DNA from 2 places in the Castellaniella denitrificans genome. Region 1 is predicted to be linked to the other one. Evidence: predicted binding sites of a transcription regulator. Region 1 holds the regulator's gene; the other holds the start of a gene.

The links. Region 1 encodes NrdR, which represses ribonucleotide reductase genes. Its sites were predicted from a motif close to CACNANATNTNGTG; they were not measured.
Region 2: a site for NrdR is predicted at 2,801-2,814, ahead of ACFO27_RS12350 (ribonucleoside triphosphate reductase). Genes of this name have one in related genera too.

Annotation. Positions count from the first base shown of each region.
Region 1 is NZ_JBHSEZ010000009.1:34,806-42,716, forward strand. Features, by position in the region: gene ACFO27_RS10610 (anhydro-N-acetylmuramic acid kinase) at 1-176, opposite strand, end outside; gene ACFO27_RS10615 (M23 family metallopeptidase) at 184-1,515, opposite strand; gene tyrS (tyrosine--tRNA ligase) at 1,708-2,934, shown strand; gene ACFO27_RS10625 (YbhB/YbcL family Raf kinase inhibitor-like protein) at 2,960-3,592, shown strand; gene glyA (serine hydroxymethyltransferase) at 3,671-4,915, shown strand; gene nrdR (transcriptional regulator NrdR) at 4,953-5,426, shown strand; gene ribD (bifunctional diaminohydroxyphosphoribosylaminopyrimidine deaminase/5-amino-6-(5-phosphoribosylamino)uracil reductase RibD) at 5,413-6,591, shown strand; gene ACFO27_RS10645 (riboflavin synthase) at 6,595-7,239, shown strand; tRNA gene ACFO27_RS10650 (tRNA-Ser) at 7,385-7,475, shown strand; gene ACFO27_RS10655 (helix-turn-helix domain-containing protein) at 7,533-7,911, shown strand, end outside.
Region 2 is NZ_JBHSEZ010000028.1:37,206-45,116, forward strand. Features, by position in the region: gene ACFO27_RS12340 (anaerobic ribonucleoside-triphosphate reductase activating protein) at 1-698, opposite strand, end outside; gene nrdD (anaerobic ribonucleoside-triphosphate reductase) at 741-923, opposite strand; gene ACFO27_RS12350 (ribonucleoside triphosphate reductase) at 976-2,760, opposite strand; gene ACFO27_RS12355 (hypothetical protein) at 3,005-3,691, shown strand; gene ACFO27_RS12360 (DUF2249 domain-containing protein) at 3,824-4,063, opposite strand; gene ACFO27_RS12365 (oxidoreductase-like domain-containing protein) at 4,249-4,446, opposite strand; gene ACFO27_RS12370 (class II glutamine amidotransferase) at 4,457-5,287, opposite strand; gene ACFO27_RS12375 (cytochrome P450) at 5,478-6,632, opposite strand; gene ACFO27_RS12380 (SDR family NAD(P)-dependent oxidoreductase) at 6,920-7,911, shown strand, end outside.

The DNA of each region.
Region 1 (7,911 bases):
CCGGGGGCGTTCAGGGCCAGCAATTCATGGCGCAGTTCGTCCGGCAAGGCCAGGCCGGCGCTGGCCAGGATCCGGATCGCGCCGCCGGCCAGGTCCGCCAGCACGCCGTCCACGCCGTCCGTGCTGGTGCCCGACATCAGGCCGATGTACGGCTCGGTTTCCCGGTCGGGGGCCATGCCGCGGCTATTGCTGGGCGACCTGGATGCGGCTGTCCTGCAGCCGCGCCATCAGTTCGATCTGCGGCTGGTAGCGGGCCACCACGGTCTGGAAGGCCTTGCGGTCGGCCGCGTCCAGCGTGCGCGCCACCGGCAGGTCCACGGACAGCGGATCGACCGGCTGCTTGTCGATGCGGAATTCGTAGTGCAGGTGCGGGCCGGTCGCCCATCCGGTCGACCCCACGTAGCCGATCAGCTGGCCCTGCTGGACGCGGTCGCCCTTTTTCAGGCCCTTGGCGAACCGGCTCTGGTGGGCGTACAGCGTGGAGTACTTGCCGAAGTTCTTCAGGATGATGACGTTGCCGTAGCCGTTCTGCTGGCCGATGAATTCGACCGTGCCGTCGGCCGTGGCGTGGATCGGCGTTCCCGCGGGCGCCGCGTAGTCCACGCCCTTGTGGCCGACCCATTTCTTGTGGATCGGGTGCATGCGCATGCCGAAGCCCGAGCTGATGCGGGTGAACTTGATCGCGGTGCGCAGGAAGGCGCCCTTCAGGCTGGCGCCGGAAAAGTCGTAGTAGCCGCCGGGCTCCTGGCCGTTCTGGAACCAGACCGCGCTGTAGGTCTTGCCCCGGTTGATGAATTCCAGGGCGCGGATGTGGCCGGTGCCGACTTCCTCGCCGTCGTGCATGTAGGCGTCGTAGACGATGCGGAAGCGGTCGCCCTTGCGCAGGTCCTTCAGGAAGTCGATGCGGCTGCCCAGGATGTCCACCATTTCCATGGTGATGGCATCGGGGATCTGCGCCTGGTCGGCCGCGCCGAACAGGGAGCTGGAGATCTCGCCCTCGGCGATGCGGGTTTCGCGCGCGGCGGCGATGGTGCGTTCCTGGGCGGAGAAGCCTCCGTCCGCGGGCCGGACTTCGAGCCAGGCGGAATCCACGCCGGACTTGACGGTGGCGCCCGGCGTATGGGCGTAGCGCAGCCACACCATCCGGCCCCGGTCGTCCAGGGCGGCCTGCACCGTGCGGCCGGGGTAGAGCTTGTAGATGGAACGCGCGCGTTCGTCGTGCGTCAGGAAGGTCAGCAGGCCGTCTTCGTTCACGCCCAGGCGGTTCAGCAGGTCGGCCACCGTGTCGCCGCGGCGGATGCGGGTCGAGGCGATGTAGGGCGCGGCGTCGTGGGCCGCCCGGGCGCCCAGGGGCGGCAGGTCGAGCGTCTGGCGGGCCTGGAAGACGGGTTCCGGAGGAGCGGAGGGCTGGACGACGGCCAGTGCGGCCGCGGTCAGGAACAGGCCGCCGGCGGCGAACAACAGACTGCGGGTGATGTGACGGCGGCGTTGCGGCTGGGGGGCCTCGGGCATCATGGGCGAAATCGGTGTGGTGGATTCAGGCTGCACTTGTCCTGGGCGAGGAGGGGGGTTCTGCTAACATGAGATCCCCGCCGCCCGGACTGGCGTCGAATATGTTGTACAGAAGCTGCGATGGCACGTTATGCTAGCGCATACCTGCTGTTTTTTCGAGCGGTTTTTCATTTTTTTCTGGTAAAAGCGTATATCATGTCGTCCCCCTCCGACCCCGTCGACCCCCGGATCGCCGAAGATCTGCGCGTGGCCCAGCGGGGTTGCGACGAATTGCTCGTCGTCTCCGAATTCGCCGCCAAGCTGGCCCGCAGCCGCGCCACCGGCACGCCCCTGCGCATCAAGCTCGGCCTGGATCCCACCGCGCCCGACATTCACCTGGGCCACACGGTGGTGCTGAACAAGATGCGCCAGCTGCAGGATCTCGGCCATACGGTGATCTTCCTGATCGGCGACTTCACCGCCCAGATCGGCGATCCCAGCGGCCGCAACGCCACCCGCCCGCCGCTCACGCCCGAACAGATCCGCGAAAACGCCAAGACCTACTACGCCCAGGCCAGCCTGGTGCTGGACCCCGATCGCACGGAAATCCGCTACAACTCCGAATGGTGCGATCCGCTGGGCACGCGCGGCCTGATCCAGCTGGCGTCGCGCTACACCGTGGCCCGCATGATGGAACGCGACGACTTCACCCGCCGCTTCAAGGGCGGCGTGCCGATTTCGGTGCATGAGTTCCTGTACCCGCTGCTGCAGGGCTACGATTCGGTGGCCCTGAAGGCCGACCTCGAACTGGGCGGCACCGACCAGAAGTTCAACCTGCTGGTGGGCCGCGAACTGCAGAAGGAATACGGCCAGGAACCCCAGTGCGTCCTGACGATGCCGCTGCTGGAAGGCACCGACGGGGTCGAGAAGATGTCCAAGTCCAAGGGCAACTACATCGGCATCACAGAAGCGCCGGATTCCATGTTCGGCAAGCTGATGTCGATCTCCGACACCCTGATGTGGCGCTATTTCGAATTGCTGTCCTTCCGCTCTCTGGAGGACATCGGCGCCCTGCAGGCGGAAGTCACCGCCGGCCGCAATCCGCGCGACGCCAAGGTCCTGCTGGCCCGAGAGATCGTCGACCGGTTCCACGGCGCGGGCGCGGGCGCGCGCGCGCTGGACCAGTTCAACGCCCGGTTCCGCGACGGCGCGATCCCCGAGGACATGCCCGAAGTCACCGCCGGGGCCGCGCCCATGGGCATCCTCAAGGTCCTGCGCGAATCGGGGCTGGCGGCCTCGGCGTCCGAGGCCCAGCGCAACATCGAGCAGGGCGGCGTGCGCATCGACGGTGACCGCGTCGAGGACAAGTCCCTGCTGCTGCCGGCGGGCACCTACGTCATGCAGGTCGGCAAGCGCAAGTTCGCCCGGGTCACCCTGACCTGAGCCCGAAGCACCCACGGAGGACCCCATGAAACTGCACAGCGAATCCTTCCCCGACCAGGGGGTCATTCCCGAACGCAACGCCTTCGCGCGGGTCGATCCGCAAACCCACGTCACCCTGGCCGGCAACCGCAATCCGCACCTAGCCTGGACGGACGTGCCCGAGGGCACGCGATCCTTCGCGGTCCTGTGCGTCGATCCGGACGTGCCGACGCGGCCCGACGACGTCAACCAGGAAGGCCGCGAAGTCCCGGCCGACCTGCCGCGCACCGACTTCTTCCACTGGGTCCTGGTGGACGTGTCGCCCGACACGCGCGCCATCGCCGAAGGCGACTACTCCAACGGCATCACGCCGCGCGGCAAGGCCGGCCCCCTGGCCCTGGACGGCACGCGGCAGGGCCTGAACGACTACACCGGCTGGTTCGCCGCCGACCGCGACATGAACGGCGACTACTTCGGCTACGACGGCCCCTGCCCGCCCTGGAACGACGCGCGGGTCCACCGCTACGTCTTCACGGTCTACGCGCTGGACGTGGCCGAGCTGGGCGTGTCCGGCCGCTTCACCGGCGCGCAGGCCCTGGAGGCCATGCGGGGACACGTCCTGGCCCAGGCTTCCCTGACCGGCACCTATACCCTGAACCCCCGCCTGCACGCCCTGTAGGCGCGCGGGGGTTCGCGCTAGAATGACCCGATTTCCCCGATCTTTCTGAACTTTCTGCCTCCAGGACCACTACCTCATATGTTTGACCGTTCCCGCACCCTCGATCAGGCCGACCCGGACATCTGGGCCGCCATCCAGCAGGAAAACGTCCGCCAGGAACAGCACATCGAGCTGATCGCCTCGGAAAACTACGCCAGCCCGGCCGTCATGCAGGCCCAGGGCACGCAACTGACCAACAAGTACGCCGAAGGCTATCCCGGCAAGCGCTACTACGGCGGCTGCGAGTACGTGGACGTGGTCGAACAGCTGGCCATCGACCGCCTGAAGGCGATCTTCGGCGCGGAAGCCGCCAACGTGCAGCCGAACTCCGGCTCCCAGGCCAACCAGGGCGTGTACATGGCCGTGCTCAAGCCGGGCGACACCGTGCTGGGCATGAGCCTGGCCGAAGGCGGCCACCTGACGCACGGTTCGCCGGTGAACGCCTCCGGCAAGCTGTACGACTTCCATTCCTATGGCCTGGACGCCAACGAGGTCCTGGACTACGACAAGCTCGAGGAACTCGCGCGCACCCTCAAGCCCAAGCTGATCGTCGGCGGCGCCTCGGCCTATTCGCTGCACATCGACTTCGAGCGCATGGCGCGCATCGCCCACGACAACGGCGCCCTGTTCATGGTGGACATCGCCCACTACGCGGGCCTGGTGGCCGGCGGCGTCTACCCGAACCCGGTGCCGCACGCCGACTTCGTCACCTCGACCACCCACAAGTCCCTGCGCGGCCCGCGCGGCGGCGTGATCATGATGAAGGCCGAATTCGAGAAAATCGTCAATTCCGCCATCTTCCCCGGCATCCAGGGCGGTCCGCTGATGCACGTCATCGCCGCCAAGGCCGTGGCCTTCGGCGAGGCCCTGCAGCCCGAATTCAAGGCCTATGCCGCCCAGGTGGCCGCCAATGCCCGCGTGCTGGCCGACACCCTGGTCAAGCGCGGCCTGCGCATCGTGTCCGGCCGCACCGAAAGCCACGTGATGCTGGTGGACCTGCGCGCCAAGGGCATCACCGGCAAGGCCGCCGAAGCCGTCCTGGGCCAGGCGCACATCACGGTCAACAAGAACGCCATCCCGAACGATCCGGAAAAGCCCTTCGTCACCAGCGGCATCCGCCTGGGCACGCCGGCCATGACCACGCGCGGCTTCAAGGAAGCCGAGGCGGAACTCACCGGCAACCTGATCGCCGACGTGCTCGACAACCCCGATGATGCCGACAACATCGCCCGGGTGCGCGCGCAGGTCAACGAGCTGACCGCGCGCCTGCCGGTCTATCGCTAAACCAACCGGAACGGGCGCCCGCGCGCCCGCAGCGCAGATGAAGTGTCCGTTCTGCAGTTGTGCCGATACCCAGGTCGTGGATTCCCGGGTCTCCGAGGAAGGCGACACGATCCGCCGCCGCCGCCGCTGCACGGCCTGCGACCGCCGCTTCACGACCTACGAGCGGGTCGACCTGATGATGCCTTCCATCGTCAAGCGCAACGGGACCCGGGTGGATTTCGACCCGGCCAAGCTGCATGGCAGCATGGCGCTCGCGCTGCGCAAGCGCCCGGTCAGCGCGACGGCGCTGGACGCCGCCGTGGCGCGCATCCAGGAACGCCTGATGACCAGCGGCCAGCGCGAAGTGCCGTCCGACCATGTCGGCGAACTGGTAATGTCGGAATTGCGCCAGCTCGACCCGGTGGCCTACGTGCGCTTCGCCTCGGTCTACCGCAGCTTCGAGGACCTTCGGGAATTCGTCCAGGCCATCGACGAATTCCGCCGCGCGGATGATGCCGATGACACGGACTGAGAATACCCCTCCATCGGGCCCCGTTTTCTCCACCGAGGACCACCGCTGGATGCGGCGCGCCCTCCGGGTGGCCGAGCAGGCGATGTTCGTCAGCAGTCCGAATCCCCGCGTCGGCTGCGTGCTGGTGCGCGACGGCCGCTGGCTGGCCGAGGGCAGCACCCAGCGGGCGGGCGGGCGCCACGCCGAGGCACAGGCCCTGCACGAAGCCGCCCTCCAGGGCGTGGACGTGCGCGGCGCCACGGCCTATGTCACACTGGAACCCTGCAGCCACACGGGCCGCACGCCGCCGTGCGCCGACGCGCTGGTCTCGGCCGGCGTCGCGCGGGTGGTGGTCGCGCTCCGGGACCCCAACCCCAAGGTGGCCGGCGGCGGCATCGAACGGCTGCGGGCCGCCGGCATCCAGGTCGACGTCGGCCTGTTCGCCGAGGACGCCCTGGCGCAGAATCCCGGCTTCTGCGCCAGGATGACGCGCGGCACGCCCTGGCTGTGGCTGAAGTCCGCCTCGTCCTTCGACGGGCGCATGGCCTTGCCGGACGGGCGCTCGCAATGGATCACGGGGGACGCCGCCCGCGACGACGGGCACCGCTGGCGGGCCCGGGCCTGCATGGTGCTAACCGGCATCGGCACGGTCCTGGCCGACGATCCCATGCTGGACGTGCGCGCGGTCGAAACCCCGCGCCAGCCGATCCGCGCCGTGCTGGACACGCAGTTTGTCCTGGGCGAGCAGGCCCGGATCATCAACGGCGATCCGGTCTGGATCTTCACCGCGCGGCCCGATGCCGGCAAGGCCGCCCGCCTGGCGGCGCGCAACGTGCGCGTCATCGCGCTGCCCGCGGACGAGCGCGGCGGCCTCTCCCTGGAGGCGCTGGCGCGCTGGCTGGGGGACCACGAGATCAACGAGGTCCACGTCGAGGCCGGCGCGCGGCTGCAGGGCGCGCTGGTCCAGGCCGGCCTGGTCGACGAATGGGTGGCCTACCTTGCGCCCAGCGTCCTCGGCGACGGCCAGGGCCTGGCGGCGCTGCCGACACCCATCGAGGGCCTGGACCGGGCCTATCGGTATGAATTCCTGGACGTCCTGCCGCTGGGCCGGGACATGCGCCTGCGCTTGCGCGATCCGGCCCGCTGGCGGACGCTGGTCGAGGCCTGCGGCTTGAAAATGGGGTAATCCATGTTCACTGGTATCGTCGCGGCCGTGGGCCGCATCACCGAAGTCCGTCCCCTGGGGGACGGCGAGGACGCGGGCGTGCGCCTGTTCATCCAGGCCGGCAGCCTGCCGCTGGCGGCGACCCGCCTGGGCGACTCGATCGCCATCCAGGGCGCCTGCATGACGGCCGTCGCCCTGCACGGGGACGCGTTCGAGGTCGACGTCTCGCGCGAAAGCCTGGACCGCACCTGCGGCCTGGACCGGCCCGGCGAGGTCAATCTGGAACACGCCCTGCGGCTGGGCGACAGCCTGGACGGGCATCTGGTGTCCGGCCACGTCGACGGCGTGGGCCGCGTGACCTGCTTCGACGCCGTGGGGGAATCGACCGAACTGCGCATCATCGTCCCGGCCCATCTGTCGAAATACCTAGCCTACAAGGGCTCGGTCACGGTCAACGGCGTCAGCCTGACGGTCAACCGGGTGGACGACCAGGAAGAGGGCACGGAGATCTCCATCAACCTGATCCCGCACACCGTCCAGGTCACGACCCTGCGCAACCTGGAAGTCGGCTCTCCCGTCAATCTCGAGATCGACCTGATCGCCCGCTACGTCGAGCGCATGGTCGGCGGCATGGGGGCGGCCGCGCCCGCGGGCCTGGGCGCCGCCTGAGCGCCCGGACGTGCGCTGCATGCGTCCTGGTCTCGGCCCGGCGCGCACCGCCGGCCGTGCCAGGTCCGGATCAGGCCCTGACGAATCGGGCATTCTTCTGTTAGAATAGCGGACTTCGTCTGCCGCCATGGCGTGCGGGCGTGCAGGACAGGTGGCCGAGTGGTTGAAGGCGCACGCCTGGAAAGCGTGTATACGTGAATAGCGTATCGGGGGTTCGAATCCCCCCTTGTCCGCCAGGACTCGAGCCCTTGATTCCACCCGGAATCAAGGGCTTTTTCATTAGCGCTGCCTCGATGATCACATTCCAGCAAGCGCCGGTCCCGGCGCTGCGTCCTTTCATCGACCGACTGTGGGGCTGGGAAGCGGCTCCCGGCGAGTCCATCGCCCTGCCGGCCCTGCTGCCGGGCACCGGCGCCGAACTGTATTTCCATTATGGCGCGCCCTTCCGCCCGTGTGTGGCGGGCGTCCCGGCGGCGTCCCTGGGGAAGGGCCACCTGCTCTGCCTGCGCAGCGCCGTCCTGGACCTGGCGCCTCAGTCCGGGGTCGGGTTCGTCGCGGTCCGCTTCAGGGCCGGCGCGGTGTGCCGGTTCGTGCCGATGGCGGAATCCGCGCTGCGGGACGAGGCGCCGTCGTTCGCCCAGGTCTGGGGACCGGAGGGCCGGATCCTGCTGG
Region 2 (7,911 bases), on a different contig from region 1:
CGCAGGGATTGGCCGCGGGCGTTCAGGGCCTCGTCCGCGCAGCCCCGCGGGCGGAACACCTGCACCGCGTAGCGCCGCACCCCCATGTCCGCCAGCCGCCGGCCCAGCGCCAGCAGGCCGTCGGGGTCGATCAGGTCGGGATGGGCGGTGGTGCGGCATTCGAAATCCGCGCCGCCGTCGAGCAGCGCTCGCAGGCTGGCCAGGGCGGGCGCGCCGCTGCCGGCCACCCGGGTGACGCGGGCGTAGTCGTCGAAATCCGCCTTGATGTCCAGGCCGACCCAGTCCACGTCCGGCAGCACCTGCGCCAGGCGGCGCGGATGGGTGCCGCCGGTGTGCAGGCCGATCTTGTAGCCCAGCGCCCGCGCCTGGGAGATGGCCGCGCCCAGGCCCGGGTCCATGGTGGGTTCGCCGCCGCTGAAGACCACGCCGTCGATCAATCCCACCCGCCGTTGCAGGAAGGCCATGATGTCGTCCCAGTCCAGCGGACTGCCGGCCGTGCGCGGCTGCAGGTGCGGATTGTGGCAGTAGCCGCAGCGCCAGGGGCAGCCCTGCACGAAGACGACGGCCGCCAGCAGGCCGGGGTAGTCCGTGGCGGTGAAGGGGACGAGCCCGCCGGCCTTCAGGCGGGGAGCGGGGGCGTGTCCGGCCCGGATGCGGACCGGGGCGGCGGGCTGCTGGGGGAGAAGCTCGGTGTGCATGTCGGGCGGGGCGCCCCCGGGCGGGGGCGCCGCGTGCCTGCGTCAGGCGGCCTGCCGGACGGGCGCCTGGCCGGCGTGGCGTTCGACGAAGAAGCGGCGTTCGTGGAATTCGCCCTTCTTGCCGATGTTGAAGGACGACATGGGGCGGTGGTAGCCCATGACGCGGGTCCAGATTTCGCAGGGCTGGCGTTCGGCGTCGTTCAGGGTGACGGGGGTCTGGTTCATGGAGTGCTCCTGTTGAGAGTGGGTGGAAAAAGGGCAATCGGCGCGCTGCGGATCAGGCCGCCGCTTCGTGCGGGGCCGCGTCCGGCAGGGACGCCGCCTGCCGCTTGCGGGCGATCAGTTCGTCGTCGCAGTGCGGGCAGAAATCGTGCCGGCCCGGCAGGTAGCCGTGCCTGGGGCAGATGGAAAACGTCGGCGTGACCGTGATGTAGGGCAGCGAGAAGCGGCCCAGCGTGCGGCGCACCAGCTCGCGGCAGGCGTCGGCCGAGGACAGCGGTTCGGTCATGTACAGGTGCAGCACGGTGCCGCCGGTGTACTTGCGCTGCAGTTCGTCCTGGCGTTCCAGGGCCTCGAAGGGGTCGTCGGTGAAGCCGACCGGCAATTGCGACGAGTTGGTGTAGTAGGGCATGTCGTCCGTGCCGGCCTGCAGGATGTCGGGCCAGCGGGCGCGGTCTTCCTTGGCGAAGCGGTAGGTCGTGCCCTCGGCGGGTGTGGCTTCCAGGTTGTACATGTGGCCGGTGGCCTCCTGGAACTCGACCATGCGGGCGCGCACGTGGTCCAGCAGGCGCACGGCGAAGGCGTGGCCCCAGGGGCTCGTCAGGTCGTGCTCGTCCGCGGTGAAGTTGCGGATCATTTCGTTGATGCCGTTGACCCCCAGCGTGGAGAAGTGGTTGCGCAGGGTCCCCAGGTAGCGGCGCGTGTAGGGGAACAGGCCGTCGTCCATGTGCTGCTGGATGACGCGGCGCTTGATTTCCAGGCTGTCGCGGCCCAGTTCGAGCAGTTCGTCGAGCCGCGCGAACAGGCCCGCCTCGTCGCCCCGGTACAGGTAGCCCAGGCGCGCGCAGTTGATGGTGACCACTCCCAGGGAGCCGGTCTGCTCGGCCGAGCCGAACAGGCCGTTGCCGCGCTTGAGCAGTTCGCGCAGGTCCAGCTGCAGGCGGCAGCACATGGACCGGATCATGTTCGGCTTGAGCTCGGAATTGATGAAGTTCTGGAAGTAGGGCAGGCCGTACTTCGCCGTCATTTCGAACAGCAGTTCCGAATTCGGGCTGTGCCAGTCGAAGTCGGGGGTGATGTTGTAGGTCGGGATGGGGAAGGTGAAGGCCCGCCCGCGCGCGTCGCCGGCCATCATGACCTCGATGTAGGCGCGGTTGATCATGTCCATCTCGGCCTGCAGCTCGCCGTAGGTGAAGGGCATTTCCTCGCCGCCGATCAGCGGCACCTGGTCGCGCAGGTCCTCGGGGCAGACCCAATCGAAGGTCAGGTTGGTGAAGGGGGTCTGCGTGCCCCAGCGCGAGGGCACGTTCAGGTTGTAGATCAGTTCCTGGATGCTCTGGCGCACTTCGGCGTAGGACATGGCGTCCTTGCGGATGAAGGGGGCCATGTAGGTGTCGAAGGAGCTGAAGGCCTGGGCGCCGGCCCATTCGTTCTGCAGCGTGCCCAGGAAGTTGACGATCTGGCCGACCGCGCTGGACATGTGGCGCGGGGCGATGGCCTCGACCTTGCCGGGGACGCCGTTGAGCCCTTCGTTGAGCAGCGTGCGCAGCGACCAGCCGGCGCAGTAGCCCGACAGCATGTCCAGGTCGTGGATGTGCAGGTCGGCCTGGCGGTGCGCCTGGCCGATGGCTTCGGGGTAGACGTGGCTGAGCCAGTAGTTGGCGATCATCTTGCCCGAGGTGTTCAGGATCAGGCCGCCCAGCGAGTAGCCCTGGTTGGCGTTGGCGTTGACGCGCCAGTCCTGCTGCCGCAGGTATTCGTCGATGGAACGGATCACGTCCACGTGCGGGACGGGGCGGTCGGCCTGCGTCTCGGCCGTGCGCTGGAGTGCGGATGGAGTCATCCTGTGTTCCTCTATATATTGTGTATTCGTGAATGGTAAACACAATATATAGTGTCATCAAGGATTTCTTGGGCTTTTTTGGATAGCCTTGATGAGGGTCAAGAACGGGTGCCGGGCGAAGATTGCCGGAGGCCGCGGGCGGGCAAGATCCTGACACACATGAACCATCTTCGCGCCTGTTCGCCGGCCGGCAAACCCGCTATCGTGGGACCCATTCGTATGGATTCCATGGAGAGACGGAAACATGATGCGCTGGATCGGATGGCTGCTGGCGGCCTGGGGCTGGATCGTCCCGGCCGGTGTCCTGGCGGCGGGCGTGGCGACCGTGCAGGCGGGCGACCGGACGCTGACGGTGTCCTTCGACGGACCGGACGCGCGGGTCGATGTCGGCGGCATCGGGCAGGGCTACCTGCTGATGCGCGATGGCAAGCTGTATTCCGTCATGCGGGCCGGAGGCCGGCCGCTGGTCATGGACGGGGGCGCCATGGCGCGGTTGCTGGGCGGCGGCTCCCTCCAGGCGGCCCCCGACATGATCCTCTCGCTGACCCGGATCGAGCCGACCGGCGCCCGCGAGACGGTGGCCGGCCGCGCGGGCGCCGTCTACGCCGTGTCCTACCGGGACGAGCAAGGGCGCGAGCGCGCCGGGCAGGGAGTCCTGGGCAAGCAGCCCGAAGTGCGGGAACTGACGCGCGCCCTGGGCCGGATGGCCGTCCTGCTGCAGGCCGCCGCCGGGCAGCCGGCGGACGGCGCGCGGCAGGTGCTGGACACGCTGGAAGAAAAGGGCCTGGGCCTGCTGGCCTATGAAAAGCAGTTCCGCGTGGAGCGGCTGGCGGCCACGCCGCCCGCGCCGGGGAGCCTGGACCTGCCGGCGCCGCCGACGCAGCTGCCGCCGGAACTGGGCCAGCTGCTGCAGGGGCTGGGCCGGCGGTGAGCGGGCTTCCGGAACGGAAAAAGCCACCCCGGTGAACAGGTCCCCGGAAGCGGGGCGGTCGCAGGGGTGGCTTTCCTGCCGTCGCTTGGCGGACTCGCCGCGGGCGGCCGCGCCCGGAGGCGCCCGGCGCGCTCAGGGCACGATGTGGAAATCGATGACGATCTCGCCGGGGTTGCGGGCCAGGTATTCGAACTGGATGTTTTCGCCGAAGTGGTTCTTCAGCTGCTGCAGCAGCGGCAGGGGATCGTGGTCGTTGCAGAAGCGCATGGTTTCCCCCGGCTGCAGCGCCGACAGCGCGCCGAAGATGGCCGCGTGGCGGAAGCGCTTGGCAATGCCGCGCGCATCGAGGGGGTAGGTGTTTTCTGCGAACATGGGGATAGCGTCGGAAGCCACGGTGCGTCATTCCTGGAGAGGTGGATCGAGCTTCCGATTATAGGAACGCCCCCGGGAAAAACCGGCGGGAACCCTATGCCCAGCAAGGTTGTCGGCATGGCGGGCGAAGGGAATCGAGGCTTTCCGGCATCGCCGTGGGCGCCGTGCCCCGCTGCGGATCCTGCTCAGGATTCCGGCGCGGCGCCGGCCCGGTCCCGATGGCGTGCTTCCCAGTCTTTCACCGCTTGCTGCCAGGCGCGCCTTTCCTCGGCGTAGGTGTCGAACACGCAGGGTTCGCAGCCGTTGCCGCAGCATTCGTTGAGATCGGGTTCGACGGGCTCCTCGGGGCGGGGATCGTCGGCGGGGCCGTCCGGCATGCTCATGGGGTCGTTCTCAGACGCAGGCCAGGTTGGCCTGATTGCTGCGCCGGACGTCCTCGGGGATCTCGATGGTCCGGCCGGACTGGGGCCGGCCGTCGACGAACATCACCAGTTCGCCCGGCTGGAAGGCGGTCCAGGTCTCGTTGTCGGTCAGGGGCTTGGTCGTGATGACCGAGACGCAGTCGCCGCGCGCGTTGGTCTGGGAAAAGTCCACCGACATGTCGGTGTCCACCAGGTGCGCCACCTGGAAAGGCCAGGCGCGCACGATGTAGTACAGGTTCGTGGAGCAGTGCGCCAGCATGCAGCGGCCGTTGGACATCAGGAAATTGAACACGCCGTGGCGCGTCAGGTCGGCCGTCATGTCGGCCACGGCGGCGAACAGTTCCGTGTCTTCCGGCTCGCGGGTGCCGAAACGGGCGCGCAGCCCTTCCATCATGGTGCAGAAGGCCCGTTCGCTGTCGGTCTGGCCGATCGGCAGGTGGTCGCCGCGCAGGTCGGGCTCGAAGTCCTTCAGGTCGCCGTTGTGGGCGAACAGCCAGTGCCGGCCCCACAGTTCGCGCACGAACGGGTGGCAGTTTTCCAGTTCCAGGGCGCCCTGGGTGGCCTTGCGGATGTGGGCGATGACGTTGCGGGACTTGATCGGGTAGCGCTTGATCAGTTCGGCGACCGGCGACCGGCAGCAGGGCGCGTTGTCCAGGAAGCAGCGCGACCCCCGGTTTTCGTAGAAGGCGATGCCGAAACCGTCGGCGTGGTGGTCGGTGCCGCCGCCGCGCGCGGCGAACCCCGCAAAGGAAAACGTGATGTCCGTGGGCGTGGCGCAATTCATGCCCAATAACTGACACATGGCAGGCAGATTCCAAGCAAACCGGGGCGGATGCCGCCCCGAATGGTTCATGCCTGAATTGTAGTCTTGCCGGAACGGATATAACCGTCGCTTGGTATGAGAATCGGCGATGAGCTTATGCAGTGTCCTTTCTTCGCCACGAAACGCGACCGGCCGGGGGGGCTGACGCGGCGCCCCGGCCGGTCCCGGTTCAGTCGTGGCGCAATTGCAGCATCGCCTGGCGGTAGCCGCTGGCCGGGTAGATCGCCGGCATGGGCGGCTGGCCGGCGACGGGTTCCAGGGCGCGGGTGCCCGCCAGCAGAGCCTGGATCATGGCTTCGATTTCCAGGCGCGCCAGGGGCGCTCCCGGACAGGCGTGGATGCCGGCGCCGTAGAGCAGGTTCAGGGACGGGTCGCGGTCCAGGCGGAACTCGTCCGGGTCGCCGAAGACGGCTTCGTCGCGGTTGGCCGAGGCCCAGATCAGCGTGACCCGCTCGCCGGCCGGGATCTGCGCGCCGCCCAGGCGCACCGGACAGGTGGTCGCGCGGCGGTTGGCGATCAGCGGCGCGTGGATGCGCAGGATTTCGTCGTTGGCGGGACGGACGAGCTCCGGCTGGCTGCGCAGGCGGTCCTGCAGGTCCGGATGGGTCGCCAGGTAATGGGCGATGATGCCGACGCTGGAGGCCATGGTGCCCAGTTCGCCGACGGTCCAGTTGCGCAGGATGCTGACGATCTCGTCCTCGGTCAGCGGGCGGCCGTTCACGGTCTCGCGCAGCAGGCGCGTGGTGGCGTCGTCCGGCGCCTGGTCACCGGCGTCGCGGCGGACTTTCAGCAGGGCGCGGATGGTCTCGTCGAATTCGGTGGCCACGGCCGCGATCGCGTGGGTGTCGCCCGAGAGCGTGGCGACGTTCTTCTTGTGGATCCACTGCCGCAGCGGCTCGTGCAGGCTGTCGGGCCAGCCCAGGAAGGCGCACTGCATGCGCAGGGCGAAGGGGTGCGCCAGGCCGAACATGATCTCGATGCGCTCGTTGCGCGGCAGCGCGGCGACCAGGTCGGCGCACAGGCGGCGGCAGACCGGCTCGAAGGCCGCCATGCGGTCCGGGCCGAAGTAGGGCTCGATCAACTGGCGATAGGCCGTGTGCTCGGGCGGATCCATGCTGTTGGGCACGGAGACGTGGCGCGACGCCTGGCTGCTGAAGGTCTCGTGGTCCAGCAGGATCCGCATGACGTCGGCGTGGCGGAATACGGAATGATGCAGGTAGTCGCTGTGGGCCACCGGGCAGCGGCGGCGCATGTGGTCGTAGGCGGCGATCGGGTCGGCGAGCACTTCCGGGGCGCGGGGGTCCCAGTCCTGGGGAGCGTTCATGGTGGTTCTTTTGAGGGCCGCACGGGCGGCTTGATATCAGATGCCGAAAACTGTAGCACCGGGTAAACCCTGGGTGTCGCCGTCCGTCCGTGAAACCTGGCTTTATCTCCCATGGCTTTGACTTTTCTCAATCTGCGGGGTTTTTTGCGTGGGTCCGCATCGTCCGCGATGTGGTGATTCCTGTCTTTTGCCCCATAAACATCTTACCTTGATCGTGGTTGATGATATTACTGATGTAATACAATGCCGGCCAGCGCTTGCCGATCGTGTCACGGCACGGCGGTAGCGTGCCAAAAAGTAACAAACACAACAAAAGCTGTTGGGGAAGCTGTTTGCCAGTCCAGAAAAGTCAGAAAAAAAACCTGCGGAAAGCCGGCTGCGCACAGGCCTGCCCGGCACCGGGCGCCATCGCCCTGGTCGGGATGGCGTTCCGTTTCCCGGGCGATTGCCGCGACGAGACCGGATTCTGGTCCGCGCTGATGAATGGGCGCGATCTGGTCACCGAGATTCCGCCGGATCGTTGGGCCACCGCCGAGCTGCGGCACGCCAGGCGTGCCGAGCCCGGCCGCAGCATCACCTTCTCGGCCGGGGTGCTGTCGCGCATCGATGCGTTCGATGCCGCGTTCTTCGGCATTTCTCCGCGCGAGGCCGCCTGGCTCGACCCTCAGCAGCGCTTGCTGCTGGAGCTGTCCTGGGAGGCCATGGAAAACGCGGGCATTCCACCGTCCTCTCTGGCCGGCTCGGATTGCGCCGTCTATGTCGGCATCGCCGCCCTGGACTATGGCACCCGGGGCCTGGACGATCTGGCCAGCCTGTCCTCGAACTCCATGACCGGCAATACGCTCAGCGTGGCCGCCAACCGCCTGTCCTATCTCTACGATCTGCATGGCCCGTCATTGGCGGTGGATACAGCGTGCTCTTCATCGCTGGTGGCCCTGCATCATGCCTGCCGCGCCATCCAGACGGGCGAAGCGTCCTGCGCGCTGGTGGGCGGGGTCAATCTGCTGCTGCACCCGTATCCCTTCGTGGGCTTCACCAAGGCGTCGATGCTGTCCGCCACGGGGCGCTGCCGCCCCTTCGATGCGTCAGGGGACGGCTATGTCCGGGCTGAAGGAGGCGCGGTCCTGCTGTTGAAGCCTTATGAACAGGCGCTGGCCGACGGAGACGACATTCAGGCCGTCATCCTGGCCAGCGGCGTGAACGCGGATGGATCGCGCAAGACCGGCATCACCATTCCCAGCGCGCTTGGGCAAGCCGAATTGATGCACGACGTGCTGTC